One region of the Bradyrhizobium sp. UFLA05-109 genome, then DNA from elsewhere that is predicted to be linked to it. Evidence: riboswitches for the same ligand, from Rfam matches in the RefSeq annotation. Region 1 holds a riboswitch; each other region holds the start of a gene.
What was found. Region 1 has a riboswitch for cobalamin ahead of metE (5-methyltetrahydropteroyltriglutamate--homocysteine S-methyltransferase). Riboswitches for the same ligand answer to the same signal wherever they lie in the genome.
Positions count from the first base shown of each region.

Region 2: another riboswitch for cobalamin. It lies ahead of Q3C01_RS18875 (TonB-dependent receptor); the one in region 1 lies ahead of metE (5-methyltetrahydropteroyltriglutamate--homocysteine S-methyltransferase).
Region 3: another riboswitch for cobalamin. It lies ahead of metE (5-methyltetrahydropteroyltriglutamate--homocysteine S-methyltransferase); the one in region 1 lies ahead of metE (5-methyltetrahydropteroyltriglutamate--homocysteine S-methyltransferase).

Region 1 is NZ_JBBIAR010000019.1:70,120-80,615, reverse strand. It holds gene metE (5-methyltetrahydropteroyltriglutamate--homocysteine S-methyltransferase) at 1-2,105, opposite strand, end outside; cobalamin riboswitch at 2,209-2,433, opposite strand; gene Q3C01_RS16100 (TauD/TfdA dioxygenase family protein) at 2,837-3,766, shown strand; gene Q3C01_RS16095 (carbohydrate porin) at 4,736-6,370, shown strand; gene Q3C01_RS16090 (aspartate ammonia-lyase) at 6,468-7,877, shown strand; gene Q3C01_RS16085 (extracellular solute-binding protein) at 8,204-9,589, shown strand; gene Q3C01_RS16080 (carbohydrate ABC transporter permease) at 9,586-10,496, shown strand, end outside.
Region 2 is NZ_JBBIAR010000023.1:117,079-127,574, forward strand. It holds gene Q3C01_RS18840 (ABC transporter substrate-binding protein) at 246-1,070, shown strand; gene Q3C01_RS18845 (phosphoribosylanthranilate isomerase) at 1,116-1,772, shown strand; gene clcA (H(+)/Cl(-) exchange transporter ClcA) at 1,797-3,125, shown strand; gene Q3C01_RS18855 (P-loop NTPase family protein) at 3,359-3,904, shown strand; gene Q3C01_RS18860 (ASCH domain-containing protein) at 3,923-4,285, shown strand; gene Q3C01_RS18865 (NUDIX hydrolase) at 4,364-4,741, opposite strand; gene Q3C01_RS18875 (TonB-dependent receptor) at 5,192-7,558, opposite strand; cobalamin riboswitch at 7,774-7,979, opposite strand; cobalamin riboswitch at 8,243-8,459, shown strand; partial or broken gene Q3C01_RS18880 (ribonucleoside-diphosphate reductase subunit alpha) at 8,583-10,496, shown strand, end outside.
Region 3 is NZ_JBBIAR010000070.1:30,918-41,413, reverse strand. It holds gene Q3C01_RS36215 (AAA family ATPase) at 1-1,954, opposite strand, end outside; gene Q3C01_RS36210 (alpha/beta fold hydrolase) at 2,260-3,369, opposite strand; gene Q3C01_RS36205 (TRAP transporter substrate-binding protein) at 3,673-4,761, opposite strand; gene Q3C01_RS36200 (hypothetical protein) at 4,742-4,972, shown strand; cobalamin riboswitch at 5,006-5,230, shown strand; gene metE (5-methyltetrahydropteroyltriglutamate--homocysteine S-methyltransferase) at 5,336-7,666, shown strand; gene Q3C01_RS36190 (hypothetical protein) at 7,711-7,914, shown strand; gene Q3C01_RS36185 (Rieske 2Fe-2S domain-containing protein) at 7,911-8,972, shown strand; gene Q3C01_RS36180 (TRAP transporter substrate-binding protein) at 9,280-10,368, opposite strand.

The DNA.
Region 1 (10,496 bases):
AAGGCCGTGAACGCATCGAGCAGCTCCATTTTTGAACGCGACGCCTCGATCGAGATGACATCTGCGTCCATCGCGGCAATTGCATCGATGATGGCGTTGAACTCCGAATAGCACATGTGGGTGTGAATCTGTGTCGCATCGGCGACGCCAGAGGAGCAGATGTGGAAGCATTTTACTGCCCAGTCGAGATAGGTCTTCCAATCCGATCGGCGCAGCGGCAAGCCCTCGCGTAGTGCCGCCTCGTCAATCTGGATCATGCTTGCGCCGGCCTTTTCGAGGTCGCCGACCTCGTCACGGATCGCAAGCGCAATCTGGCGGCAGGTCTCGCTGCGCGGTAGGTCATCGCGGACGAAAGACCAATTCAGGATCGCCACCGGTCCGGTGAGCATTGCCTTCATCGGTTTCTTGGTCAGTGATTGCGCGTAGCTCCACCATTTGACAGTCATCGGCTTCGGTCGCGAGACATCGCCGAACAGAACTGGCGGACGAACGTAGCGCGAGCCGTAGGACTGCACCCAGCCGTGTTGAGTGAACACGAAGCCGGAGAGCTGCTCGCCGAAATACTGCACCATGTCGTTGCGCTCGAACTCGCCGTGCACGAGCACGTCGAGACCGATGTCTTCCTGCCACCGTACCGTGCGGGCCGTCTCCTCCTCGAGGAATTGCTCGTATTGCGCGTCGGTCAGTGTGCCCTTGGCACGAGCAGCGCGCGCGTTGCGAACGTCTGCGGTTTGCGGGAACGAGCCGATCGTCGTCGTTGGAAAGGGCGGCAGACCAAAGCGCTTGCGCTGGACATCGGCGCGGCCGGCAAAGGCGCTGGTGCGGCGGCGCATGGCCTCGTCGATCGCCTCCATTCGCCGTGCAACGATCGCGTCGTGGATTTTCGGGGAGGTCTCGCGCGAGGTCGCCGCAAGATCGGATGCGGTCAGCGCGGCTGCGACGCTCGTGTCGCCTGCGAGCGCCTTCGCGAGGACTGCAAGCTCGCTGATCTTCTGTACCGAGAAGGCAAGCCAGCTCTTTACGTCCGGATCGAGAGCGGTCTCGAGCTCAAGATCGATTGGGACATGCAATAGCGAGCAGGAGGGCGCTAGCTGCACGCGATGCTTGCCGAACTTTGCAAGGCCGGGCTTGAGCCGCTCGATGAGTGCCGACAGGTCGGAACGCCACACGTTGCGGCCATCGATCAGGCCGAGCGAGACCACGAGGTCCGCGCGGGCACCGCATTCAATCTGGCTCAATTGTTGGGGCGCTCGGATAAGATCGACGTGCAGTCCAGCCACAGGCAACCCTAGAGCGGTCGTCAGATTATCGCCGATCGCCCCGAAATAGGTGGCAAGCATGATCTTGATGCCAGGTACCTCCTTGGCGAGACACCCGTACGCCCGCTGAAGCGCATTCCGCGTGGTCTCGTTGAGATCAAGCACCAGGCACGGCTCGTCAAGCTGGACCCAATCGGCTCCACGTTTTGCCAGTTCCTTGAGGACCTCGACATAGACTGGCACGAGATCATCGAGCAGCGAAATCGGATCAAACGCCAGATCAGCGCTCTTGCCGAGCTTCAGGAAAGTGACCGGTCCTATCAGAACTGGACGCGTTTGATAGCCAAGGGCTTTTGCCTCCTCATACTCTTCGATCGGTTTTCGTGAGGAGAGCTTGAAGGTCTGATCTTTATGGAATTCTGGCACCATGTAATGGTAGTTGGTATCGAACCACTTGGTCATCTCCTGCGCGGCGGCCCCGCCAGCGTCATGGGTGTGACTGCCACTTGCTTCATGCTCCCCGCCTTGAGAGCCGCGCGCCATGGCGAAATACGTCGTCAGTGAGACGGGACCTCCCTCCCAGCCATATGCTTCGGGAATGGCTCCTACCATGGCGCTCGTATCGAGAACGTGATCATAGAGTGAAAAGTCATTCGACGGGATAACGCTGACGCCAAGCGAGTGCTGACGCGCCCAGTTGGCGACACGAAGACCGGCCGCAGCTTCAAGAAGCTGCCGGCTGCTGATCTTGCCGGCCCAGTAGCCTTCCAGTGCCAACTTGAGTTCGCGGCGTGGACCGATACGTGGCATGCCGAGAGTTGCGAGAGGAAGTGAGAGAATAGACATAGCTTTAACCCCATCATGGTGGGGGCAAAGGCCATGGCGGACGCGGGCAGGAGGGCCGCGAAAGCGCCTGCTGCTTGGCGTACCACCGGACACCCCGCCCGTGGACGATTATGTTGTCAGGGCAGGTCTCCTGGCTCGCGGGTCATCGCCTGCATCCGGCCTTCCCGAAGCATCTGCTTCAGTGACACGTATGGATGCAAACTCGCCGCTTACAGTTGCGGGGGCAGCGCCGGCATTACCTCAATCCTGAGTGGATCGTGAGCGCACCGGCTTCCCTCTTAGCTCCAGATCGAGCGAGACCTGGAGAACCTCGACGCCTCCGATTTATCTGCAAGCGAGGCGGTACGTCAACCTCGGAGGAGGACCACCTTTTCTGCCGGGTATAACGGCCTCTCATGCCCTGCAACACCATGAGTTTCTTGTTCGATCGGCACTGGGCGGCAACGTTCTGCAGCGATCGTCCTGCGGAGCGTAAAGCTTTGTGCTCCGGTCAACTACCAATATTAGCAATTGATCGACCTGGCAGATCAGTCAATCATGGATGAATGACCGTCACGTCGGCCACACCTCACCTGTCGCAGACCCCGTAAAGAGAGAGCAAGAGGGTGGCTCGATGCCGTCACGCGGAGTTTGACGGATCTCACTATCCAGCGATTTGGCGTTCAAGAGCTCCTAACACAGCTGAACAGCTGGTCTGGCGAACAAAAACTGCGAATTTGGAGAGTGCCGCTATGAATGCAACGGACTTGTCGGACAATGTCATTCCCCGCGCCGACATCGTCAAACGCGGAGCGCGCATCGGAGCAGAAATCCGAAACATCAAGCTGTCGGGCGATTTGCCGGACCAAACGATCGCCGCAATTAACGAGCTTCTGCTCGAGAACAAGGTGATCTTCTTTCGCGACCAGGGTCATCTCGACGACGCCGAGCAGGAGCGCTTTGCTCTTCGTTTCGGAAGTCCGGCATGTCATCCGACGCTCGGTGCCATTAAGGGGACGGCGTCGATCATCGAGCTTGATTCGGTCCGCGCCGGCAGCAGGGCCGACCTGTGGCACACCGACGGCACCTTCGTCGATGGCTACCCTAAAATCGCGGTGCTGCGAGGCGTTGTGATGCCACCATTCGGTGGGGATACAGTCTGGTCAAACACCGTCACCGCCTACCTCGACCTGGCGCCGCCGCTGCAACGGCTTGCGGACAAGCTCTGGGCCGTTCACAGCAATGCCTTCGACTACGCAATACTGCCCCGCGCCAGTGAGCTCGACAAGAAACACTTGGACGAAGTCTTCACCAAAACGATTTATCAGACGGAGCATCCAGTCGTGCGCGTCCACCCCGAGACCGGCGAACGCACGCTGCTGCTCGGCGCCCTCGTGCAACGTTTTGTTGGCATCCCGAAATACGATGGCCAGAAGCTGTTTGACCTGTTTCAGTCTCATATCACTGCGCTCGAAAACACCGTGCGCTGGAGCTGGAAGGAAGGCGATGTAGCGATGTGGGACAATCGCGCCACACAACACTACGCGGTGAACGATTACGGCGATCAGCATCGGGTCGTTCGTCGCGCCACCGTCGCGGGCGAGGTACCTGTCAGCATCGATGGTCAGAGCAGCGTAACGCGCATCAAGGCAGCAAAAGAGCCGGCCGCGAAGGTCGCCTAGCCATTCACGGACTTGACCGCGTCCCGGCCGACGCAGACACTGCCTTTGTCACCCATTCCTATCATTCGGCAGCTCGGTCCGCCATCGCATTCATCGATGTCGTCGAAGTCCATCGTGCCTGCTCTCTAACTTAAAAGTGGCAGGGATTCCCGGAGAGGCCGCCTCGGGTTGATGGAGCTGCGTAGAACTGCGAACGAATGAACCGCAAGAGGCGGAACGTGGGTTTGGTTGTGTCAGCACAAGGGCGCGCTTCTTTCGAAAGAATGGCCTCACTCTGGTTTCCCCATCCACTTCTGTTTCTCTGGTCTCTCGATCGGCTTTCTCAACGCATTGGCCTCGACACTTGCCGAGGCCCGGCCGTGCCTTCTTAACCAGAGTCAGCACGTTTCGTTCATCTTGGGCGAGTTCGAATGCCGTCCAATCCAGCGCTATTCAGTAGATTGAAGGTGTGTCGTCTATCGACGAATCTGTTGCGCGTCAGCAGAACCGGCTTGTCTCTCTGAAAGGGGTCCGAGCTAGTCGACCCAATGTCTTTGCGAAGCACGCCATCAGCGCAGCGGACGATCCGACGACTTCGTGGCGACGACGCCAAGAGCGCGCTTTGCGGGTCTCAGGGTCTCTAAACGAGCCAACATCCCGAAATGGCGTTTACTCCACCTCTCGTCGCGGAATGCCCCGGAGAGGCGAGTTATCCAATTGATCGCCATTCGTTGGAAATTGAGCGCGCGAATCGATAAGCAGCGCCTTGCACCCGGTCACCTACCAACCCTGGCAATTGATGCAGCTGTCGGGCACATGGCAATCGTGCGTCTACGAAAGTGGTGCCTCTCACGTTAGGAAGTCGGGATGCAATATGGACCTGGCCGCAGCAACGGGCCTGATGAATCTGCTGTCTCGTCATCTGCAGCTATGGGGTCTACTCCGACTGCGATCTCGCTCGTTTCGTGGAAGCGGATAGCAAACTGTCTTATGCGCTCGTCGAGCGCGCAGGCGCCAAAGGTGTCGGGGCTTCGGGTTCGTCAGTTGCTTTGTCTCGCGGCTCACGCGCTGAAGACGACGCTTCATGAAGCTAACGCGCAGCGATGGATTGCTGTTGCACTGTCCCTGGCGCTGAGTCCCGTTGGGGGAGCGGTGTCGGCACAAGCTGCCAACGAGCCTGGCACCCAAAACGACCGTTCGAGTAAGATTGCTCCGAGGAGAATTCAAAAGAAAGACCTTGCGGCTATCAAATCTCGAAGCGACCGGGCCCAACGAGCCGGGCGTATCACCAGTAGCGCGGCGCTCGCTCAAAATGCGAATTCACTTCCGGCAAAATCCGACGGTGCAGCTCTTCTTGCGAAGACTAGAACTCAGAAGAAGATTGACCCGTACGCAAAGTTCGCGAACCTCCGCGAAAAAGGTATGTGGCTCAATATTCCCGGCCCGGCCGATACGATAGATCAGGATTACGGCGGCGTTAGATCTGCGCTGGCAGAGGTCGGGATCGGCTATGTCGGCGGCACAGTCAATACCTTCGTGGTCAATCAACTGCCGAATGCAGCCAGAAGCACCATCCGCGATCAGCTATATATCGGTCAGAATCCGACATTTCACACCCTGAACTTCATGATCGTGACTTACGATCTCAGCCGCTTTGGGATTCCCGATGGTCAGATCATCGTAGGAGCCCAGCAGCAATATTGGACATGGAAGCCGGGTGGGCCAGATAGAGTCGGGATCAATACGATAGCTTACTATCAGACGGCTTTTGACGGGAAGCTCGAACTCAAAATCGGTTATCTCAGAAATATAAATGAGTTCGTCGGCACGGTGGTCGGAGGAAACGCAGCAGTCAATGTGTTTGGAGCATCATCGAATATCTTGTACCAAGCAGGCATGAGCAACAATGCGGCGCCGACACCAGCTCTCAATCTGAAGTACAATTTTGATGACCGCTTCTACAATAAAGCCTCAATACAGCGTTCACTCAGTCCAGACGGTCAATCTACGCAGATCGCTGAAAATCCGACCGGCTTGAACTGGACTACGACCAACGCGGGCGTTCTTTTTCTCGACGAAACAGGTTACAAGAACAAGGCTGCTCCAGGCTCGCCCGAGACTTGGTTGCGGGCTGGTGCCGGCTTCAACAATAGCAGCTTCACGGACTTGCAGCACCCGGCTCAACCGAGAGCTAACGGCAATAGCGTCTATTACATTGCCGCGGATCGGCAGCTCTGGCAGTCTGATGCCCAAGGCTCGGCAACTCGCGGCATCTATGCGGGATTTTCTGCCATGTACGCGCCGCCTGACCTAAATCGGGTCAGTCAGTACTACGAGCTGCGGCTTTATGCGAAGGGCCTGTTTGACAGCCGGCCGCACGATCAGATTGCCATAGTTGCCACCAACACTGCTTGGAGTAACTTCGCAGTGGATGCTGCCTTGGCAAAGGGACATTTGGCGCATCGCGACAGCACGGCGATTTCGGGAACATACACGGCGCATCTGGCACCCGGGATATATTCGAGCCTGGGACTGACATACATCAATAATCCGACAAGCATCACGTATACGCGCCGTACGGGACACGCGTTGAACTTATTGGTGTCCACGTCGATATTTTTCTAAGCCTCGAGAAGTTTGATGGTTTCTTTATCCGCTACGCTCGCTGCGCGATGGCGGACATTGCCGCTAAGTGCGCCACTGCATAGAAAGAACCGTGGCCATGTCGGAAGGGCAGATTCGAATCGAAGAAGACCTTCTTGGGGAAAGAGCGCTGCCTGCTGACGCGCTTTATGGCATTCATACACTTCGGGCTCTGGAGAATTTCCCACTAACGGGCCGTACGATTGCGACGCTGCCTGAGTTCGTCGCTACAATGGCGATGGTGAAAGAAGCGGCGGCACGGGCCAATCAAGAGATTGGTGCGCTTTCAACCGATCAGGCGAAAGCCATCATCACGGCCTGCCAGGGGCTCCGCGCCGGTAAGTACAATGCTCACCTCACGGTCGACGTGCTCGAAGGCTCGGGTGGCACATCGTCCAACATGAACGTCAACGAGGTAATCGCAAATCTAGCCGCGCGGCTCACCGGAAGGCCGGTTGGTGGCTACGACTTCGTTCATCCAAATGATCACGTCAATCTCGGTCAATCCACCAATGACGTGCTTCCGACGGCCATAAAGCTTGCGGCCTTTCGCGTGTCGGAGGGGGCGTCGCCCGCGTTGATGCAATTGGCCGGTGCATTCTCCGAGAAGAAAAAGGAGTACTGCGAAGCCCTGCGGCTTGGCCGGACATGTTTGCAAGATGCGGTTCCGATGCTGTTCGGTCAAACATTCGGGGGATATGAGGCGGTCGTAGAACGCCACGCGAGGCATGTGCAAGAGCTCCGGCGCCAACTTCTGGTCGTTCCGCTCGGCGGAACTGCCGTGGGTACAGGCCTGAACTCCAGACCGGGATACAAAGAGGCGGTCTTCCGACAGCTGTCAAATCTGTTTGGCGACGAGGTCACACCTGCGGCCGATCCGTTTGACGCAATGCAGAACTTAGATGGGTGTGCTCGGTTCTCCGCTGAACTTCGAAACTCAGCAAATTCCCTTTGGAAAATAGCCAACGACCTCACTGTACTCTCGTCAGGTCCTAGCGGCGCTATCGGAGAGGTCCAGCTGCCAGCGGTGCAGGCTGGATCTTCGATTATGCCTGGCAAGGTAAATCCAGTGGTTCCTATAGCGGTTTGCCAAGCAGCGTTTGCCATCGCCGGGAACGATGCTGCCATCGCAATGGCCTGCCAACAAGGGCTGCTGGAGATTAATTGCTACGGCATGCTGGTCTGCGATCGCCTGATCGATTCGATCACTCTCCTCCAACGTTCGACGACTATCTTCCTCGAACGTTGCGTGCGCTCGCTTTCAGTCAACGAGGAGCGGTGTCGGCATAATCTGCTGGCTTCGAATGCGCTAGCGACAGCGCTGGTGCCCGAGTTCGGGTACGCAACTGTCGCCGGGATCGTGCGGACCTCGCTCAACGAACATCGATCGTTTCTCGATCTCGCCATCGAACGTGGATTGCTGGGGCAGAAAGACGTCCACTCGCTCATGCGCCGCGCTGCGGTTGAACCGACAAGCACGGAGCAGTGAGGGAAGATCTGCCAGGGAGACGAAGTGCAATTCTGGGAGGAGGATTCGAATTGCGGACGTTCTGCTGAGACGCTTCCGCCTTCATCCTCGGATTGTATTGTCTGTGGTGGAGAGAGTGCCCAAGGCTTGAAACGATCCGCTGTCGGGGTCGTGATAGCGAGATGCCAACGCGCGACCCTCATTTCCAAGTTACCCAATTTTACCCAACATTTGTCTTGAAGGGCCGCTAACGGCGAATGAATGACGGCTAGCCTTCGCGTGACTGCAGCCTTTCGAGAAGGGGAGGGCGCGTGGTTTGCGGGCCAAAGAGCCCATCGGAGGGAAACATGCCAAGGAAGCTCGCCGCTTTTCGCGGCCATTCGGCCGATTTTGCCAGAAGCGCTCTGATCTGCTCCACGCTTTGGGCCGGAACAGCCATAGCGGTTACTCAGGCCGTTGCCGACGATATTAACTGGCGGCAGTTCGAGGGTACGTCGATCGTCTGGGCTTACGACATTCATCCGTATGCCGACGCGGTCGCAGCCCAGTTGCCGGAGTTCGAGAAGCTCACGGGCATCAAGGTGACGCCGGAGCTTTATCCGGACGATGCCTATTGGAACAAGCTGACGATCCAGCTTAGCACAAAGTCACCAAGCTGGGACGTCGTGGGTACCGGGATTCAGCCAGCCTGGGATCTCGCACCTGGCCAGTTGCTTGAACCGCTCGATCGTTATCTGAGCGACCCAAAACTCACCGCGGCGACCTATGACTACAAGGATTTCTTCCCTGCATTGCGGGATGCGCTGACCTGGACAGTGAAGGAAGGGCAGATCGAGGCCGGAAGCGGCCAGGTGTGGGCCATCCCGCATGGCTTTGAAAACATCCAGCTGTTCTACCGTAAGGACATCCTCAACAAGTACGGCATCAACGTTCCGACGACTCCGCCGGAGATGTCCGCGGCTTGCGAGAAGCTGAAGACTGCGGACCCCGCGATTACGCCACTAGGCGTGCGCGGCGTGCGCTTTTGGAGCAGCATCCACACCGCTGCGATCTCGATTGCTAAATCGTATGGCGTGCGCGATTTCGTCATCAAGGATGGCAAGCTGGAGACAGGGCTGGACTCGCCCGAGTCGATCGCGTTCCACAAGGATTACGTGGACATGATCAAGAAGTGCGCGGCTCCGTCCTTTGCCAACGATAATTGGTACCAGGTCGTCGATGGCATCAATTCAGGGCGAACAGCGATGGCTATCGATTCCAATATGTTCGGCTTTTGGAATGACGTGGCCGGCAAGCCCGCCTCGGGTAAGATCGCATTCGCGCCCCCGTTGCACGGCCCGAACACCAAGACCTTCGAATCCAACATCTGGATCTGGTCTCTTGCGATGAACGCCGCGTCGCGGAAGAAGGGGGCAGCCTGGCTGTTCATCCAGTGGGCAACGTCAAAGCAGGTCGAGTTGAATGGCGCTGTTGCCGGCAAGCTCGTCAACTCTCCGCGGGCCTCCACGTGGAGCGACAAGGCGTGGCTCGAATATGCAGCAAAGCCGGAGTTCAACAACTTCGTCGAGACGTTCAAGACCGTGCAGGACAGGGCTGCACTTGCCTTTACGCCGCGTGTAGGCTTTGCCGAAGCAATGAATGCTTGGGCCGTCGCCATGCAGAAGATGGTCAATGGAGCTGACGTGAAGGCGACACTGGTCGATCTAGCGTCAGAGATCCGTTCGTCGATGTGAATGGCAAAGCATCACAGAGATCTAATGACATGGACCTTCGAGGATCCGACGGAATCGTGACGCTACAGTCCTCGGCCAGCCAACTCTCCACGTCAAAAGTTAGGGTAGAAAGGCGCGCCGAGGAGCCGCGCCGCGACTGGTGGAGCATTGCGGCGATCGCACCTGCTATCATCGTCTTGCTCGGGTTTCTGTTCCTCTTCTTCTATGGTGTCTTTCAGTCGCTCACCGACCTCAAGTTCGGTCGACTGATCGTCCACTTCGTCGGTCTCAGCAACTATGCTATGCTGATCAAGACACAGGATTTCTGGAACAGTGTTCGCGCCACGCTTGTCTACGCCGGATCCGCCGTAGTTGCGGAGGCTGCATTCGGTCTCGCACTTGCCAAGCTGTTCGCAACCGAAGTCTTCCTTGCGCGCGTGATGCGGCCGGTCATTCTGTTGCCGCTCGTCCTGCCCCCGATGAGCGTTGCCCTCATGTGGACGACGATGATGGACCCGCAGAACGGGATCATGAACTACTTACTGTCCCTTGTCGGGATTGGCCGATTTGCATGGATTTCAGATCCGACCACCGCAATGTTATCGCTCGTCCTGATCGACGTATGGACCTACACGCCATTTTTTGCGCTGATCATCTTTGCCGGCCTTCAGGGCATCAATGAAGAGGTGAGGGAGGCCGCGCGTGTCAACGGAGCAAAGGGGTGGGCAATCTTTCTGCATATCGAGTTGCCGCTGATCGCTCCGTACATTCTGATCGCGGCGGTGTTTCGGTTGATCGAATCCCTCAATCAGTTCGACATCATCTTCGGGACAACGCAAGGCGGTCCCGGAAATAGCACCTCCGTCCTGTCCGTGCGCGCCTACATCACTGCCTTCCAAAATCTCGCCTTTGGACGGGGGGCAGCTCT
Region 2 (10,496 bases), on a different contig from region 1:
GCGACATTGACCGCGATTCTTTCGCCCCCTTCCAACGATTGCGCCGCATCGCTAGGATCAACGATCCTGAAGCCTGAGGTTCGAGCATGAGGCGCCGGGATGTTCTTGTATGGATTGGCAGCGCGGTCGCATGGCCCATCACCGCGCCAGGAGCTTGGAGCGCCGGCCCGCCGGCCAAGATTGGCTGGCTCAAAATACAAGGCCCCCGTCACTCCCCTGATCAACTGAAAGCGTTCCGCGAGGGCATGGATGCGCTCAGCCAGATCGAGGGACGCGACTACCTGCTGGTCGAACGCTACGGCGAAGACAAGGAGTCACGATTGCCGGATCTCGCGGCGGAGCTCATCGACCTCGATGTCCGACTCATCTTGGCGACCAGTCAGCCTTCGGTCGCGGCAGCCGCGCGTGTCACCAAGACAGTGCCGATCATCGGACGTCTTAACGATGATCCGGTCGAGAACGGCATGGCCAGGTCGTTGGCCCGGCCAGGTGGCAACATATCCGGCGTCTACAGTCTCGCCGAGGAATTGACCCCAAAGCGGCTGTCGCTGCTCAAGGAGGTCGTGCCGTCGGCACTCCGCGTCGGGGTGCTGTTGCGCAATGATTGGCCGAATGCGCAGCGCGCCTGGCAGGCCGAGGAAGAGGCGGCGAAACAGCTGGGACTTGAACTCGTCGCCTTGAATGCTCGCTCGGCCGGCGATCTTGCCGCAGCCCTCAGCGAGGCAGGCGCGGAACATCTCGACGGCATCATCGCGTTCCGCAATCCGACGGTAGTGACCAATCTTAAACTGATCGCCGAGCAGTGCCGTAAGCTCCGGCTGCCCGCCGTATTCGACGCCCGCGAATATGTGGATGCGGGTGGCCTCATGTCTTACGGGCCCAACATCGACGCAATTTATCGCCAGCTCGCGCGCTTTGCGGTCAAGCTGCTCAACGGCACATCGGTGGGCGAGCTACCGATTGAGGAGCCGACCAAATTCGAATTGGTTATCAATCGCCGCACCGCCGATGCCATCGGAATTCGGCTGTCGCCGGATCTTCTGACGAGCGCAGATCAGGTCATTGAATAGCTCAAGAGAATGTCGCTTTTGGCTCCGGGGAAGGGGTGTTGAACCATGCTGACGCAAATCTATGAGGTAGCGACACCCGCCGAAGCCAAGGCAATATCGGGAATCGGTGTGGATCATGTCGGCGTGCTTGTCGGCGATGGGTCTTTCCCTCGCGAGCTTCCGGTTCACGTGGCCGCCGCAGTCATGAAGGCGATCCAGGCGCCGTCCGTACTTTCAGCGCTGTTCCTCTCGGCGGATGTCGCTCTCATCGAACGGATGGCCAGGGAGCTTGATCCACCGATCGTGCATCTTGGCGCTTCAAACGAATTGCTTACGCCAGATCATGTCGTGGCGCTGCGAAAGTCGCTGCCAAAAATCAAATTCATGCGTAGCGTACCCGTGACGGGACCTGTGGCGGTGCACGTGGCGCGCACATATGATGGAATTGTCGACTGGATCCTGCTTGATAGTCACCGCATGGGCGATATCCAAATCGGTGCGCAGGGCGTAACGCATGACTGGAGCATCAGTCGAACGATTGTCGAGACCGTACGTACCCCGGTCATACTCGCTGGTGGCCTCGGACCAGACAATGTCAAAGAGGCCATCCGGTCTGTCCAACCCGCGGGCGTCGACTCAAAAACAAAGACCGACCGCGAGGGCACCCACGCAAAAGACCTGGCGAAGGTCGAAGCTTTCTATCGCGCTGCGAAGAGCGGTTAACCAGCTCGGAGGCTTCGACCTGCTGTGGACCATAACCCCGGTGACGACCGAAAAGTCGAAGACGAACGTCGCGGCCTATTGGGGCTCGCGGCGATGGCCCTCCTCGTAGGAGCAGCCACTGGATGTGTTGGGGCTATTTTCCGGCTTTTGCTCGCGCATGCCGATCGTCTGCGCGATGCGATGATCGCCTGGGCCCATGGCCACGCGGTCTGGGGATTCCTGATTGTCGTCAGCGCGTGCGCTCTCGCAACCCTGGTTGCCGCGTGGTTGGTGCGGCAATTCTCGCCACACGCTTCGGGCAGCGGCATTCCGCATGTCGAGGCTGTCCTGCACGAGGAGATTCCACCGGCTCCGTTTGGTCTGGTGCCAGTGAAATTCATCGGGGGGATACTGGCGATAGGCTCCGGGCTGGCGCTGGGTCGCGAGGGGCCGACCGTCCAGATGGGCGCTGGTATCGCGGTTTTCGCTGCGCGCGTCTGCCGGCTCTGCTGGGCGGACTCCCGAGTGCTGCTGGCGGCCGGCGCCGGCGCCGGCCTTGCAACCGCCTTCAATGCGCCGATTGCCGGGCTCGTGTTCGTGCTGGAGGAGTTGGTGCAGAGGATCGAACACCGTGTTGCCATCGCCGCACTTGCAGCGCTGGCAACGGCGATCCCGGTCGCAAGGCTGCTTCTCGGTGACGCGCCCGACTTCCAGGTCGGGCCGCTGAGCTATCCCAGCGCTGAGTCCGCCCCGCTGTTCTTTGCTCTGGGTGGCATCGCGGGCCTGCTGGCCGTCGCGTACAATCGCAGCCTGCTCGCGACCATCGCAGTTCGGGACCCCTTCGGACGGCTACCGATGGAGCTCCGCGCCGGATTGATTGGCGCCAGCGTCGGCATACTGGCCTGGTTCGCGCCCGAACTGGTCGGCGGCGGAGATCAGATCACGCAGCGCGCGCTGATCGGCCAAGAAAGCGCAGTGATCGTAGGGGGCGCATTCCTGGTCCGGTTTGGGCTCGGCGCTCTCTCATACGCCGCGGGCACTCCCGGCGGATTGTTCGCCCCCTTGCTCGTGCTGGGAGCCCAGTCAGGGCAGGTGTTCGGAGCGGCTTGCCGCCTTGCATTCCCGACGCTCGCGATCCCGCCGGAAGCATTTGCATTGGTGGGCATGGCCGCTTTCTTCACCGGCGTGGTGCGTGCGCCGGTGACCGGCATCGTTCTCGTCGCCGAAATGACTGGTAACGTGACAATGCTGCTCCCGATGCTGGGCGCCTGCTTCATGGCGATGCTGCTACCCACGCTGCTGGGCGATGCACCGATCTACGATTCCCTGCGTGAGCATACGCTGCGCTTGGAGCGACAAATCAGACGGAGGTGACCGCTGAAGGCTAACCAATCGTCGACAAAGGCATAGCGCGCTCGATGCCCGCGCTTGCCTCGACCGCCGCTAGTGGCCCCAATTCGGCCGTTGCACGGTCCATCCGGAGCCTCTTTCATTCACCACGTGCTTGGGAGTTGTGAGCAGGAAGTTCACTACTGCGATCTTGCCGCCGCGGTTCAGCATCGCTAAACAGCACTGCAGAACGTGGTGCATTGGATGAGATAACGCCAATGGTTGCGCCAAGGCGTATCCTCATTCTCGGTCCGAGTGGCGCCGGCAAATCGACGCTTGCGCGCCGCCTTGGCGAACGCCTTGGGCTTCCCGTTGTGCATCTTGATGCCCTTTACTGGAATCCGGGGTGGTCGGCTTCGGAGACCGGACTCTTTCGTGCGAGAATGGCTGAGGCTGCCGCACGTGACGCCTGGATTATTGAGGGCAATTACTCAAGCCATCTCGATCTTCGACTGCCGCGGGCCGAAGCCCTCATCTGGCTCGACCTGCCGCGCTACGTTTATTTTCCGCGAGCGGTATGGCGAAGTATCCGAAACTACGGCCGCGAACGCGGTGATACCGGGGCCGGAAACCCCGAACAGTTCGACTGGTCGTTTTTCAGAGACTGGGTTTGGACCTATCCAACACGCAGTCGAGCCCGACATGCAGAGCTTCTGGCTAATCTCCCTCAGGGAATCCACGGAATAGTTTTGAGATCACCGGCCGAGGTGCAGAAGTTCACAAGCAACTTGCCGCGTTCCCTGATCAGCGTCGGTAAAAGCTGACGGTTTGGGGGACGCTTTATGAAGGCTCTATCCGTTGTCAGGCCGAGCGGCAGCAAGATTGCAGCAGGTCTCAAGACGCTGGAGGTCCGGCGCTGGGCACCCGACATCTCCCCGGCGGAAGATTTGCTGATCGTCGAAAACGGCAGGTTTCTCTGCGAAGACGGCGATGAGGACAGCCATGGCCACGCCGTCGCTATCGCCAGGGTCTTGGCTGTGCGGCCTTTTGTCGAAGCTGATATCGAAGCTGCCTGCGCCAGCTACTTTGAAGAAGGATGGCTGGCGTGGGAGCTGACTGACATTCGCCGCGTGGCATCGGAGGTGCAGATTCGGGCTGCTCGTGGCATCTACGAAGTGGATGCCAACCTGCTTCTCGGCAAATGATCGCAAAGTCCACCATCGGCTCGCCTGACGATCCCACCGATGGTTCGGGTTCGAAGCCGTGATTGCGAGCCTGGGAGCTCACTTCGGAAACAGCCTGTCCCGGATGTAACGCGAGGTCGGTGTCAATCTGAGCCCTCGCGGCTTGCACCAGACCGCCTTGTCGATTTCCTTCTTGTCTCCGATCTTCAACTCGCCGGAGGCGTTCTTCGCCAGGAAAATCGCATCGCTCATCTTCCGCCCGGTTCGGCGGTTTTTCTTCTTGACCTCCTTCCAGAGCTTCAAAGGACCGGGCTTCAGGTTCGGCAATTCTTCCCCGATCTCGCGGCGAAGGCACTTCCTGTCACTCTCACCTGCACGCCTGCGGCCGCCCGGGAACATCCAGCGCTTATCGCGCCGTCGTCTGACCAGGAGCACGCGCCCCTTCTTTGCCGCAACCAGCTTGGAGGATTTTGCCATATCGCTGCGAATCGCCTTCACTAATGAGTATCAGTCTAGACCGGTCGGCTCGGCCTTCAACAACGGGCGCTGCGTTTGAGACCCTGTATTATCCCGGTATTGGGCGAGGCCGGAGCGTGACCAAGTTTGCCCTGAGCGCTCTCGATACACCAGCAGCGCATCACGATCTTCCCCGAACTTCACTTCTCAAATCGGCCGGGGCCCTCCATTGCGCCAGTCCGAAGCGAATGGAAGGAGAACAGAACCCATGCCGGACGAGGTCTCGCGTCGCCAGTTTGCGAAGATCGCGGGGCTGTCCGCAGTGGGGATCGCGGCGCCCGGAGGATGCGTCGAGGGGACCGGCAGCGGCGCCGCGCCCGGCGGGAGGCTTTCCGCCGGGCTTCCTCTGGGGCACTGCGACCTCGTCCTACCAGGTCGAGGGTGCGGTCAACCGCATTCCCCGTTGCTCAGCTACCACCTGAACGAGGCCGACAGCTCGTAGCTGCGTGGGGCGCCCAGGATAATCTGGTCGGTGTAGCCCGGATCGCCCCACGCTGCATAAAGCTTGTTCGTCAGGTTCCTCACGCGGAATGAAATCCGCGTTTGGTCGACGCCGCGAAAATACGATTTCGGCACGTCCACGAAGGCGAATGTATCGAAGATCGTGTAGGCGTTCATCGTCACCAGATTGTCCTGGAAATTGAAGCGGTCGCCGACGTGACGGACGGAGGCTCCAATCTCGACCGGCCAGGCCGTCTGGAAGCGATAGGAGGCGCCGGCATTGGCAACGAAGTTCGGAACGTTCGGCGGCGTCATGCCCGAATAGGACTGGAACACGCCATTGTCATCGACGTAGCTGAAGTCGACGAAGCGCGACTGCACGAAAGCGACATTGCCCCACAGCTTCAGTCCTCCGAACGGATTGGTCGCGGCCGCGAGCTCAATGCCTTTGGAGGCGATTTTGCCGGCGACGTTGAAGACGATGCCGCTTTCGGGAACGTAGACGTTCTTGCGCTCGATATCGAACACGGACGCGGTGAACTCGGTTCGCTTGTCGGCCGATTGCACCTTCACGCCGGTCTCGTATGTCCGCGACGTCGTTAGCAGCAACGGCACCGAAGGCGCGAGGATGAAGATGTTGGCGACCGTCGGATCGGCTGCGGTTGCATACTGGCTGTACAGCATCACGCCGGGCGCGATGTCCCAGGTGTAGCCGATGCGGCCGGTGATGGGATTGAAGGTGGTCGAGAACGGATAGCCCTTGGCAGATTCCAGCACGCCATCAGGGTCGAAGCGCGTGCGGTCCAGCTTGATGTCCTCGAAGCGGATGCCGCCGATCAGCGCGAAGGTCGAGGTCAGCTTGATCCGGTCCTCGAACGACAGCGACGCAGTGTTGACGCGGGTGTAGATCTTCTCGTCGCTGCGGGGCCCATAGAGCCCGCGATCCGGATTGAGCAGGTCGACATAGTCGTTGAAGAACAGCGTGTCCTGCGAGACGTTGAACTGGTTGTTGCTCGCCATGACGGTGGCGACGAAGCGGTTGTCCAGGCCGCCGATGTTGGAGTTGACGGTGAGGTCGGTGATGTTGCCGTAGAGCCGCTGCGCGTGATCGAGCGCCAGACGCTCACGATAGATGCTCTGCGCGCCGGCAAAACCGCCGACCGTCTGGTCAAACGACGAGATCTCGTTGTTGAACCAGTGCCTGTGGGCGTCATAGCCGTAAACCTGGCTCTTCAGCGAGACGTTGTTGGTGATGTCCCACTGGAAGCCACTGCGCAGCCACAGCTCGCTGGCGCCGCTGTGATTGTCGAGCACGTTGTAGTTCGTGGTCAGCGTGCGCGCGTCGATGGTGACCGGGACCGGCGTGCCGCCGCCAAGGTAATAGTTGCTCCAGACCCCGGAGACGATGCCCGTTGTCGGCACGATGCCCGGTGCATTCGCCGGCACCAGCGGTGTTCCCCAGTAGAAGCGGTCATTATCCTGCCTGTATTCGGCCGCGCCCCAGATCTTCAGGCTGTCGTTGACACGATAGTTCAACTGGCCGGAGACATTGCTCAGCTTGGAATAGGTGTCGTCGATGAAACCCTTGTCGTTGAAATGGCTGATGTCGAAGCGATAGTCGAGGCCGTCGATCAGCGTGCTGCCGCCCGACCCGTATCCGGCGCGGTAGCCGTTGAAGGAATCGTAGGAGGTGAAGGCATCGTTGACGATCGGACCTGTGTGCGGCGCCTTGTTGACGTAATTGATGGCGCCGCCGGTCGCGCCGAGGCCCGCCACCAGCGAGTCCGGTCCCTTGATGATCTCGACCTGCTGCAAGCCGGCCACGTCCATCGGACGACCGGTCATGGTCGACGGCCCGATCGGGATGCCGTTATAGAGGGTGCTGATCTGGTCGCCGGCAAAGCCGCGCATCGAGAAGATGGCGGGCGCGCCCGGCGCATCGCCGCCGATCACGCCCACCGCCGCCTTGGCAACTTCGGTCGTCGTCCTTATGCCCTGATCCTGCATCGTCTGCTGGCTGATCACCTCGACGGTCGCCGGCATTTCCCGCGCCGTGATGCCGAGGCGCGATCCGGCCTCGGTGACGACATTGGTATTCAGCGGCGTCGGGGCGGCACCATTCTGAGGCTGGGTCGTCGGAGTGGCTGTAGCTACGGGTGCCGGCTTGCGTGCAGCAGCACGGCGCACAGCACGCGCGTCCTGATTGTCGGCGCTGACCGCGCGCGGCCGCTTCGGAGGCGGAGAGACCACCACCGGCTCGAGCTCGGATTTATCCCGGGCCGCAGTCTGCGCAACGGCAGCCGTCGATGGCAGCAGCGATGAAAGAATTGCGATCAGGACCGGAGAAACCGCGGTCGAAGAAAGATAGCGGCGCGAGGTGCGCTGATGATCTGGTGCGGCACCATGGTAGTAGCTGAAATTTTTCACGTAAGCGCTCTGCGGCGAAGCAACGAACCGTCACCGCGGTCGCCTTGGCAATCTACCTTCGCCCCTTGCGGTAGATGCACCGGCTACTCTTCACGACACCGAGGCACCCCGCCCGACGCGTTCGCGCATGACCATGACCGGTAGCAGGTTTCCTGGCTCGCGGGTCATCGCCTCCGACCACCTTCCCAGAGCCCCGATGGCGCTCCAGTGGTTTGTTGGTCGTCGGCTATCCGCTCACAGTTGCGGGGGCAGCCGCGGATTTGTCCGCCAAAACGGACGCACCGCATTCCCTTGAAGAGTCCTTGCGGACACCACCGCTGAAAAAACTGGCATCCGCGGACTGGGCGCGTCAACGCGTGGTCACCATCACGTCCGTGCCAAAATGTCGCAGTTAGAGAAGATGGCTACTCGAGCGTGGCGCGCCGGCAACTATGCGTCCAGTATTCCCTACTCTCGGCTCGGACCGGTGAGGAACGGATTGCGCATGCTGGCCGAATCGCGAGATGCGGAACGAAGGGCGGCAAAATTCCCGCATTCCACAAGCAAATCGGCGAGCGCGACTTGATCACTCATTGACACTTCGCTCCGAATATCTCCATATATGGGTGTCACGGTCCTACTGCGTCGCAAGATGTAGTGGCTAAGAGGGAAGCCGGTGAACTGCGCGTTGTGCGCGGAATTCCGGCGCTGCCCCCGCAACTGTCAGCAGCGAGCTGCTTCCGGACAACGTCACTGGTGCGCCTGCGCCGGGAAGACAGGAAGCAAGCAACGACCTGCGAGCCAGGAGACCTGCCGTGACGATCTGAACGTCCACGGGCGGGGTGTCCCGGCGGTCGCTTGCACGCACCGTCCGGCAACGCATCTGCCGGCGTTCCGGCAGCGTCCTTCCTTATCGCCCCGTCCAAACACAACGCGCGCATCACGGGGCCCTTTGATGTCACTGAACCTGCACGACGCGGACACCGCTTCCGCACCCATCATCCAGTTGCGTCCACAGTCACTTGCGGCAGCTTCCAGCGAGCCGGCCATGCAGATCATCCGCCGCAACGGGAAGGTCTCGCCGTTCGATTCCGCCAAGATCGCGGTCGCAATGACCAAGGCTTTCCTTGCGGTAGAGGGCAGCACTGCGGTTGCTTCGCGCCGCGTTCACGAGAGCGTCGAGCAGTTGACGGCCGAAGTCGTGGCAGCCCTGATGCGCCGCGCAGGCGAGGGGCGCACCTTTCACATCGAGGACGTGCAGGATCAGGTCGAACTCGCCTTGATGCGAAGCGAGCACCATAAGGTCGCCCGGGCCTACGTGCTCTACCGCGAGGAACGGTCCCGCCAGCGCGCCGAGGAAGCGGCCGCGCAGCCGGCGCCCGTCGCCGCACCGACCCTTCACGTCACGCTGCCGGACGGCTCGCGCGTCGGTCTGGACACGCGCCGGCTCGAGCTGATCATCAATGAGGCCTGCGCCGGTCTCGACGGCGTCTCCGCAGCCCCCGTGCTGGCCGAAACCACCCGCAATCTCTACGACGGCATCAGCCAGGACGAGCTGGCGCTGGCCTCGATCATGGCCGCGCGCACGCTGGTCGAGCAGGAGCCGGGTTATGCCTATGTCAGCGCGCGCCTGCTGCTCGACAAGCTCCGCGGCGAGGTGCTGTCGCATGTCCATGGCGTTACGTCGTCGGCCTCGCAGGCCGACATGGCGACGCGCTATGCCGAATACTTTCCGGCCTATGTGAAGGTCGGCATCGCAGCCGAACTGCTCGATCCCGAACTCGCCCGCTTCGATCTCGGCCGCATCGCTGCGGCGTTGAAGCCTGAGCGAGACTTGAACTTCCAGTTCCTCGGCCTTCAGACGCTCTACGACCGTTATTTCCTGCATCAGCAAGGCAAGCGGATCGAACTGCCGCAGGCCTTCTTCATGCGCGTGGCGATGGGCCTGGCAATTCGAGAGATCGACCGCGAAGCCAAGGCGATCGAGTTCTACGATCTCTTGTCATCGTTCGACTTCATGGCCTCGACGCCGACGCTGTTCAATTCCGGCACGCTGCGCCCGCAGCTGTCGTCCTGCTTCCTCACCACCGTATCGGACGACCTCGATGGCATTTTCAAGTCGATCAAGGACAATGCGCTGCTCGCAAAGTACTCCGGCGGTCTCGGCAACGATTGGACGCCGGTGCGCGGCCTCGGAGCCCACATCAAGGGCACCAACGGCGAAAGCCAGGGCATCATCCCGTTCCTGAAGGTGGCCAACGACACCGCGATCGCCGTCAACCAGGGCGGCAAGCGCAAGGGCGCGGTCTGCGCCTATCTGGAGACCTGGCACGTCGACATCGAGGAATTCCTCGATCTGCGCAAGAACACAGGCGATGACCGCCGTCGCACCCACGACATGAACACCGCCAACTGGGTGCCGGACCTGTTCATGCAGCGGGTCGACGCCGACGACGAGTGGACGCTGTTCTCGCCGGACGAGACGCCCGATTTGCACGATCTGTACGGGACGTCCTTCAAGACGGCCTATGAGGCCTATGAGGCCAAGGCGAAGGCCGGCGGCATGCGTGTGTTCAAGACCGTGCGCGCGACCGACCTCTGGCGCCGCATGTTGACCATGCTGTTCGAGACCGGCCATCCCTGGATTACCTTCAAGGACCCCTGCAACCTGCGCTCGCCGCAGCGCCACATGGGCGTGATCCATTCCTCGAACCTCTGCACCGAGATCACGCTGAACACTTCGGCCGACGAGGTCGCGGTCTGCAATCTAGGCTCCGTCAACATGCTCGCCCATGTCGGAGCTAACGGTATCGACCAGGCCAAGCTGAAGCGGACGGTGACGACGGCGGTGCGAATGCTCGACAACGTC
Region 3 (10,496 bases), on a different contig from region 1:
TTCGGCGTTGGTCGTTGAGTATGCTCGCATAGGCTTCGTCTCGAAGGAGTGCGTGCTTGAAGGAGAAGCTCTGATCGCTCAGGTGACCGGTTCGGAACACCAGACCGGATGCCAGCAACCGATCGACGGCTGCCTGAACATCGCTTTCCGAGAACGGGGCCGTCGCCTTCAGCAGCTCAAGGGAAAAGTCACGACCGATCACGGATGCGATCTGAGCGACGGTTTTCGCTGGTGCGAGCAGGTCCAAACGAGCCATTAGCGAGTCATGCAATGTTTCTGGCACCAGCAGCATGGAATGTGCACCAGAACGTTCCTCGCGCGATCCAATGCCTCCGCTTTCGAGGACTGCCTTCGTGATTTCCTCGACAAAGAGTGGCACGCCATCCGTCTTGACCAGAATTTGATCGATTGCAGTCCGCGGCAAGTCTTTGCCCTTGGTCAGAGATTGGAGCATCGAAGTCACCTGCTGCCGATCCAATCGATTGACCGTCAACGAGGTCACGTGCGGTTGTTCGGCCCAAGGCAGAGTAAGATCCGGACGATGCAGCAGGACGACCAACATCCGCCAATTCTTGACGTTGTCGCGGATGCGCCGAAGCAGCTCCAGGGAGGTTGGATCTGCCCAATGTACGTCCTCGAATACGAGAACAACCGGTTGCTGCTCGGCACTGGCCTGCAGCAGAGCGAGGAGAGCGCTGAAGGTTTGGCCCTTTAGCTGCTCGGGCGTCAGCTCTCGCTGAAGGTCACGATCTCCTATCGGAATTGACAGCAACGCGGCTAACGGCGGAACGATTGATTTGGCTTGCTCTGTCGTCCGGCGTACCAGGTCCTCCAACTTGTTCAATCGAACCGCAGGCGAGATATCGCGAGTCATATCGGCGGCATGCTCCAGGTAATGAATGACTGGATGTAGCGCGCTGCTCGTATGATACGACGAGCACTGAAATTGCAGGAAACCGTATCTCTCTTCGGCCAGTCGGTGTCGCAGGGCCAGGACGAGCCGAGACTTGCCTATTCCAGGCTCGCCGGAAATCAGGACCATCTGGCCTTTGCCCTGCTTCGCCTTGCTGTACTGCTTGTGCAACAGGCGCACTTCATCCTGCCGACCGATCAGGGGCGTCAAATGCGATGAAGTGCGCGCCTCAAAGCGACTCGATAGCGAACCTGACGCGACGACCCGCCACACACGAACCGGTCGCTCAAATCCCTTAAAATTGTGATCACCAAGGTCGGCAAATTCAAACAGCCCGCCGAGCAGGAGCCGAGTGCGCGGAGCGATCAATATCTGGCTGGGCTCGGCCAAGGCTTGCAAGCGCGACGCCAGGTTTGGCGCATCGCCGACGAGCGCGAATTCGCGCGAAGGCCCCTCCCCGATCAGATCACCGACAACCACGAGGCCACTTGCAATACCGATCCGGACCTCGAGCTTTCCGGCGATCGGTATGGCTACGGCTGGAACTGACTGAACGATCTCCAAAGCCGCCTTCACCGCACGTTCGGCATCATCCTCGTGGGCCGATGGAAAGCCGAAATAGGCGAGAACTCCGTCGCCCATAAGACGTGCTATATGCCCGTCATAGCGACGAATGGCGTCACCACAACAGCGCTGGAAGTCAAAAAGGATCTTACGCGTCTCCTCGGGATCGAGCTGCCCAGACAACGAAGTCGAACCTACGAGATCACAAAAGAGCACAGTGAGGTGGCGCCTCTCGGCACTCTGGGCTGCCGCCGGCGTCGACCTGGGATCAACAGGTCGGTTGGAGACCTGCAACGTCTCGCAACGAGCCTGTAGTGCCTTGATGAGCCTTTTCCGGTGCCCCAGAGAAACGCCGAGTTTTTCCAACTCGCTTTCGGTCAGATCCGGCAGGATTTCCCAATCAACGTCATTCCTGGCAAACAGCTCGAAATATTGAGCCAGTCCAATCTCTTCCAGCCAGTGCTGCAGATCGGTCATCTTGGCACACAACCCGAACGCTTCAGGCGGCCACGCCAAGATTCGCCGACCGGGCACGGCGAGACTGCGCGATTATCCTGCGCACGGATGTTCCCGTAGGCAAGCTAAAACTTCTGTTGCGATCGCAGGTACCAGCGTACGGATTGTTCAAAGTCTTCTCGACTAGGACATCACTGGTATGTCGAACATTCGGTGAGACACTCCTAGCCCCATCACTCAAATCCATCGCCTAACGGTGGGCCCTGGACGACGATGGTAGCAGTGCCCTTGATCACTTCGGGAGGGATGATGGGTTTCGCTGCGCTCTACCCATCCGACAGTCCAACTAGCGGTCGAATGTGCTTTATCAATTGCGTTAGAAACTCATCGGGACGATCCAACGGAATAAAATGGTCGGCGCCCTCGAACAGCACGAATTCCTTTTGTGGCGCCTTCATTCGTTGAAAGTATGAGTAGACAGGCTCAACCGGCGTATTGAAGTCTTCTGTACCTTCGAAAAAGAACAGTGGAATCGAAAAATCAGTGCCTAGAGACCACAGGTCGCTCCGAAGCATTGGCCCGTTCCTCCCGCGCAGTTGCGTCGCTGAAAACGAAATTCCTCTTCGCCAATAGTACCAATCGAGCAGCGAAAAATCCGGCATGAAAGGCGGCGGGATCGGGCTGACGAGCTGGAATGCTTCGATCGAAGGAAGGGGGAGCAGTTTTTCCCACTTTTGCATGATGGCGTGCTTGCTTGGATCCCAACCTGGGGACGGGGAAATAGATGCTAGCTCCGCCAACGCCACTCCATTGTTTGCGGCCTGCGCGAGTGCCTTTAGATGAGTAACGGTGAGTTCGAACTGCTTTTCGAAGGTTTGCTTGCCGACGACTTGCCCGGTGCCAACAAACGCATAAAACAGGTCCGGGCGTTGCTTGACAATATGGATGCCGAGAAACGAGCCCCATGAATGCCCGATCAAGACAATCCTGTCCTTATGAAGATGCGCTCGAAGATACTCCGCCACTTCGACGCCGTCCTGCGTCATTTGCGCCAAGGTCATGGTCGGCGCAATCGATTCGCCGGTCATTCGTAAGGTACGTCCGGCGCCACGCTGGTCCCATTGAACGACCGTGAAATATTTTTCCCACGGCTGCCAGCTCGACGAGATCGGAATGGTCGATGCACCTGGGCCACCGTGAACAAAGAGGATAACAGGGTTGCCGCGATCTTCGCCGCGTATCTGAATCCATTGATCGATGCCGCCGATCTTGACGTACATTCCCTCCTGGATTCCGTTTGGAGATTGAATCGCGAGGACACGTGCGCTGATGTTCTGGCGATAAGCGCGAAATCCAAGTCCCGAACCTGCCAGAACCACCAGGATGGTCACTGCAAGCAAGCCGGCCTTGGCGATCCTCGGAATCCAACGTTTCATCGACGCGCTGCCCTTGGCAATAAGCCGCTAAGCACACAGAGAGTTCGACATGTCTGCCGACGATACGCGCTGAAGACATTACCGCAGGAAAGGCCCTGACCAGTCCATCATCGTGCTGAATCGCATATCGCGTCAATGCCTGATGATGGGTTTCGCTTCGCTCGACCATCCTACAGTTCTGACGATTGGAGCCGCGCCGCGACGGGCGTCAGGCAGTGCCCTCCCAATGCAAAAACCCGGCCTCGCCTTGCGAGACCGGTTTTCGCTGCTTGACGAATGATCGAGCCGCAACCGTGGGCGTGATCAGCCTTGCGAGCGACGCGCCATGAAGATGTCGTAGCCGACTTCGGCGACCTGGAACCAGGCGTAGCCGTCGTTCGAGAACTTGGTCAGGGACTCGTACACCTTCTTGAAATTGGGATTGGTCGCGCTGACCTCGGCATGCAGCTCCTTCGCCGCCTTGAAGCAGGCGTCCATGATCGGCGGCGGGAAGGCGTGCAGCTTGGCGCCGTTCGCAAGCAGCTTGCGCAGCGCCATCGGATTGGCCTGGTCGTAGCGCGACATCATGTAGTTGTTGGCGTAGTGGCCGGCCTGCTCCAGAACGCTCTGATAGTACTTCGGCAGCGCATTCCATTTGTCGAGGTTGACGAAGGCGAGCAGCATCGGACCGCCTTCCCACCAGCCCGGATAGTAGTAGTGCGGCGCGATCTTGTAGATGCCGAGCTTCTCGTCGTCGTAGGGACCGACCCATTCGGCGGCGTCGATGGTCCCCTTCTCCAGCGCCGGATAGATATCGCCGCCGGCAAGCTGCTGCGGCACCACGCCGAGCTTCTGGAGCACGCGGCCGGCAAAACCGCCGATGCGGAATTTCATGCCCTCGAGGTCGCCGAGCGTGTTGACCTCTCTCCTGAACCAGCCGCCCATCTGGCAGCCGGTATTGCCCGCAAGCAGCGAGATCACGTTGTAGCTCTTGTAGAACTCGTTGAGCACTTCACGGCCGCCGCCCAGCATGTACCAGGCCTGGTTGATGCGCATGTTGGGGCCGAACGGCACCGACGAGCCGAAGGTGAAGGTCGGGTCCTTGCCGAAGTAATAGTAGGACGCGGTGTGGCCGATCTCGCAGGTCGCGTTCTGCACGGCGTCGAGCACTTGCAGGCCCGGCACGATCTCGCCGGCGGCGAAGATCTGGATCTGGAATTTGTTGTCGGTCGCCTCCGCGACCATCTTGCACATCATCTCGGCGCCGCCATAGAGCGTATCGAGCGATTTCGGCCAACTCGTCGGCATGCGCCATTTGATCTCCGGCATCGATTGCGCGATAGCGGGAGCAGCGAGAGTGGCGGCGCCTGCGGCGCCAAGTCCGGTGACTTTGATGAAGTCTCTTCTTTTCATGATTTCCTACCCTGATGGTGGTGACTGCGCGCGCCTTCTTGACGAGGCGTTTGCGGCGAGCATGGAACAACCCGGTACCGATTTCCATCCCGACGAAGGTCAAGGCATGCAAAAAGCCCGGCCTCGCGAGGCCGGGCTTTCCGGTCATTACAGGGCTTACCTAAAAAGGGCTTGCACGATCGTTCCGTCCGGCATGCCACAGTGTACGTGAGCGGAGAGAGGTTGACGCGCCCCCTCTCTTGCAGATAATCGAAGCTGTCGAGGTTCTCCGGGTCCCGCTTGACCCGGAGCTAAGAGGGAAGCCGGTGCGCTTTCAGTCTATTTGGACTGATGCAATGCCGGCGCTGCCCCCGCAACTGTAAGCGGCGAGCCCGTATCCAATCGTGTCACTGAGGCGAAAGCCTCGGGAAGGCCCGGATGCAGGCGACGACCCGCGAGCCAGGAGACCTGCCCCGACAGCATAATCGTCCACGGGCGGGGTGTCCCGGTGGTACGCCAAGCAGCTGCCGCAATCGCGGCACTCCTGCCAGCGTCCGCCATGGCCTTTTGCCCCCACCACAATGGGGTTAAAGCTATGACTTCTCTTTCACTTCCAGTCGCAACACTCGGCACGCCCCGCATCGGGCCACGCCGCGAACTCAAGCTCGCGCTCGAAGGCTTCTGGGCCGGCAAGATCAGCGAGCAACAGCTTCTCGAAACCGCAGCCGGCCTGCGCGCTGCCAATTGGGCACGCCAGAAATCGCTCGGCGCAACCATCATCCCCTCGAACGATTTCTCGCTCTACGACCAGGTGCTCGACACCAGCGTCATGGTCGGGGCAATCCCCGATGCCTACGACTGGAAGGGCGGCCTGGTCTCGCTCAAGACCTATTTCGCGATGGCACGCGGATCACAGGGCGACACACACGACGCGAGTTGCGGTCACGCCCATCATGGCCATGGCGCGACAGCACAGGAAATGACCAAGTGGTTTGACACCAACTATCACTACATGGTTCCGGAGTTTCACAAGGGTCAGACTTTCAAGCTCTCCTCGCGTAAGGCGATCGAGGAATATGACGAGGCAAAGTCGCTCGGCTATCAGACGCGCCCGGTATTGGTTGGCCCGGTCACCTTCCTGAAGCTCGGCAAGAGCCACGATGCAGCCTTCGATCCGGTCTCGCTGCTCGATGGCCTGCTGCCAGTCTATGTCGAGGTTCTCCAGGAGTTGGCGAAGCGTGGCGCCGAATGGGTCCAGATCGATGAACCCTGCCTGGTGCTCGACCTCAGTGGCACCGAGCGGAACGCGCTTCAGCGCGCCTATGCGCGCTTCGCCAAGGACGTGCCCGGCATCAAGATCATGCTCGCCACCTATTTCGGCGCGATCGGCGACAACCTCGCGACCGCCCTGTCGCTCCCGGTCGCCGGCCTGCACGTCGATCTCGTCCGCGCTCCACAGCAGCTGAGCCAGATAGAATCCGCTGCCCGCGCCGATCTCGTGATTTCGCTCGGCGTCATCGACGGCCGCAACGTCTGGCGCTCCAACCTGTCAGCACTGGTCGAGCGGTACAAGCCTGCCATCGGCAAGCTCGGCAATGATCGCGTGCAGATCGCGCCCTCATGCTCACTGCTGCATACGCCGATCGATCTCGAACTCGAGACCGGTCTCGATCCGGACGTGAAGAGCTGGCTGGCCTTCTCCGTGCAGAAGATCGCCGAGCTCTCCACGCTGGCGAGGGCACTGGCGGGCGACGCGAGCGTGGCAGACGCCCTCACCGTCTCAGACAAGGCCGCGAAGGCCCGCCAGACCTCCCCGAAAATCCATGATGCTGCGGTTGCCAAGCGTATGGCCGCGATCGACGATGCCATGCGCCGTCGCACCAGCGTCTTCGCACATCGCGCGGAAATCCAGCGCAAGCGTTTCGACCTGCCAGCCTTCCCGACGACGACGATCGGCTCGTTCCCGCAAACCACCGACGTTCGCAACGCCCGCGCGGCCCATGCCAAGGGCAAGCTGACCGACGCGCAGTATGAGCAGTTCCTCAAGGAGGAGACGGCCCGTACCGTACGGTGGCAAGAGGAGATCGGGCTCGACGTGCTGGTCCATGGCGAGTTCGAGCGCAACGACATGGTGCAGTATTTCGGCGAGCAGCTGTCTGGCTTCGTGTTCACCCAATATGCCTGGGTGCAGTCCTATGGCTCGCGCTACGTTCGTCCGCCGATCCTGTTTGGCGACGTCTCGCGCCCAAAGCCGATGACGGTTGAATGGTGGCGCTACGCCCAATCGCTGACCAAGAAGCCGATGAAGGCGATGCTCACCGGGCCGGTGACGATCCTGAACTGGTCATTCGTCCGGGATGACATTCCGCGCAGCGAAGCCTGCCGCCAGATCGGGCTCGCGATCCGCGACGAGGTCACCGACCTCGAAAAGGCCGGGGCGACCATGATTCAGATCGACGAAGCCGCTCTGCGCGAGGGTCTGCCACTGCGTCACTCCGAGTGGAAGACTTATCTCGACTGGGCCGTGGAAAGCTTCCGCATCTGTTCGACCGGCGTTGCCGATGCTACGCAGATCCACACCCACATGTGCTATTCGGAGTTCAACGCCATCATCGACGCGATTGCAGCGATGGACGCCGACGTCATCTCGATCGAGACATCGCGTTCGAAGATGGAGTTGCTCGATGCGTTCACCGGCTTCAAGTATCCGAACGACATCGGTCCTGGCGTCTATGACATCCACTCGCCGCGCGTCCCCGAGACCAGCGAGATGAGGGATCTCATCACGATGGCCCGGAAGCGGCTCTCGGACTCGCAACTCTGGATCAATCCGGATTGCGGCCTGAAGACCCGCAAATGGGAGGAAGTCCGCCCCGCGCTCGTCAACATGGTCGCCGCCGCGCGCGAACTGCGCAAGGCGTCCTGATTCTGGCGTAGCAATAGCCCCCCGATTCTGCACGGAGACTGCCGATGCGCTTCTGGATCAAATGCACCCGCTTTGACAGCGGCAAGCCCTATCACGTCAATTTCTCGCTGGTCGGCGGGATGTGGCGCGACGGCGACAAGACCGTCCTGGAGTTCGTCGGCAGCGGGGCTCAGACAGTCGAGGTCCGGGAGACACCCGAGGAGATCCTCAACATCCACCTCGGTACATCGGGGGCGTCCGCTTCGTGAATCCGGTAACGAACACGGCCGGCATCGACGCAACTCCGGTGCCGGCCGATTTGCGAAAGGTCGGTTCGCACCCCGATCATTGGTATCCCGCGACCTGGTCGGACGAAGTGAAACGCGGGTGCGCCTTCGCTTCCTGCTTTGCCGGCGAACCCATCGTCATCGTTCGCACGGAAACCGGCGATCTGTTCGCACTGGAAGACCGCTGCGCCCATCGGCAGGTCCCTTTGTCGAAAGGCGTGGTGAAGGATTGTCACCTGCACTGCTGTTATCATGGCTGGAGCTACGACGCGTCCGGCCGCTGCGTCGATGTCCCCTATCTCGGCAAGGAGAAACTCCCGAACGGCGTACGCGCCTATCCCTGCTGCGAGCGGGACGGTATCGTGCTGGTCTGGCCCGGACGGCTTCCGGCCGAGCCACCGCCCGCAACTTTGGGCGCTGCGGCCGATCTCAGCTACAAGACGCGCCGCTTCGGCCAGATCGTCAACTGCCACTACACGTTCATGCACGAGAACCTGATGGACATGAACCATCAGTTCCTGCACCGGCGAACGACAGGCAAGGTCGGCCCGCGTTATCTCGGCAAGCGATCCGGCGAGGGCTGGATGGAGCTGGACTACAGCTTCCGTCGCCCCGGCGAACGGGCACCGATCGGCGAGAGCATGATCGTGGGCCACCTGCGCTCCGCATCGGCGGCACCGCGCGATCTCATGACGATCCGGACCGAATACCCGCACCAGTCCTTGCGCCTCTGGACGTCTGGCGAGAAGCCTGTCCTGCACGTCTGGCTCGGCTATACGCCGGTTGATGCCGGTCAGCGCAAGAACAGGACTTTCATCGTGCTATCGGTGTTGCGGCCGAGAATTCCAGGCTTGCTCGAGATCGTCTGGCCGTTCCTTTGCAAATTCACGGATCGCGTCTTCGACGAAGACCGTGAAATCGTCGAGATGGAACAGGTCGCCTACGACGCCCAGGGCGGCGATTGGAACCAGGAGGTGTTTCCCGCAATCCGTGAACTGAGAGAACTGCTCGCATGTCAGGGATTGCATCACGCCCGCTAGCGCAGGCGGCATAAATTTCGGATTATTCGATAATCACCTTTTGCCACTGTTTTGCCCGACGAGTCAAACGGTTTTGCGGATCGTCGAGAGTCTCGCGGAAAGCGCTGCATATCGCGCGCCTGTCGCCGGTTGCACGGGTGATCGCCGCTTCCTGCCGAAAAAGGCCCAACGTGTGGTCCCCTCGCCACCCGTCTACTGTGCATGGGGTTGTTTTTCATATTTTTGCTTGGGCACTCGCAGGCGCCAAAGAAAAAGCCCGGCCTCGCGAACGAAGCCGGGCTCTGTCGTCTTGCGACGCTTCGAAAGATCAGCCGCGGGTGCGCGAGCGGATCATGAAGCTGTCGTAGGTGTATTCGGCGACCTGCCACCACAGATATTCGTCCGAGCGGTAGGCCTGCATGGCGTCGATCGACTTCTTGAAGTCGGGGTTCTTGGCCGAGATCTCGGCCCACAGCTCGTTGGTCGCCTTGAGGCAGGCCTCGAGCACTTCGTTGGTGAAGGGACGAAGCTGGGTGCCGCCGGCCACCAAGCGCTTCAGCGCAGCCGGGTTCTGCAGGTCGTAACGCGCGGCCATCCAGCTGTTGGCGTTCGCGGTCGCGTTGGTCAGGATCGCCTGGTAGTTCTTCGGCAGCGCATTCCACTTGTCCAGGTTGGCGAAGGCGTGGACCATCGGACCGCCCTCCCAGAAACCCGGATAGTAGTAGTACTTGGCGACCTTGGCGAAGCCGAGCTTCTCGTCGTCATAGGGGCCGACCCACTCCGCCGCGTCGATGGTGCCCTTCTCCAGCGCCGGATAGATGTCGCCGCCGGCGAGCTGCTGCGGCACCACGCCGACCTTCTGGAGCACCTGGCCGGCGATGCCGCCGATGCGGAATTTCAGACCCGAGAGATCGGCGACCGTCTTGATCTCCTTGCGGAACCAGCCGCCCATCTGTGTGCCGGTGTTGCCGCAGGGGAAGCCGATCACGTTCGCCTTCTTGAAGAACTCGTTGCCGAGCTCGGCGCCGCCGCCCTGGTACCACCAGGAGTTCTGCTGGCGCGCATTGAGGCCGAACGGCACCGAGGCGTAGATCGCCCAGGTCGGGTCCTTGCCGACGTAATAGTAGGACACGGTGTGGCTCATCTCGACCGTGCCGTTGGAGGTCGCATCCAGCGCCTGCAGGCCCGGAACCACTTCGCCGGCCGCGAACACCTGGATCTGGAACTTGTTGTCGGTCATCTCGGCGACGTACTTCGCCAACTGCTCGGCGCCGCCATAGATGGTATCGAGCGATTTCGGAAAGCTCGACGTCAGGCGCCACTTCACCTCGGGCGAGGACTGCGCAATCGCCGGCGAGGCCACCGCGGTCGCCGCCGCCCCTGCTGCCGACACTTTCAAGAAATCACGACGCTTCATCTTCAGGTCTCTCCTTGCTGGGGCGTTTTCCCCGACGTCTCTTTTGCCGCCGCTAGTCTCGGCGATGCGTGATGGCCGCGTCGAACCGAAGGCGCTTGACTGCCGCGGCCTTTAGCACGGAAGCTCAG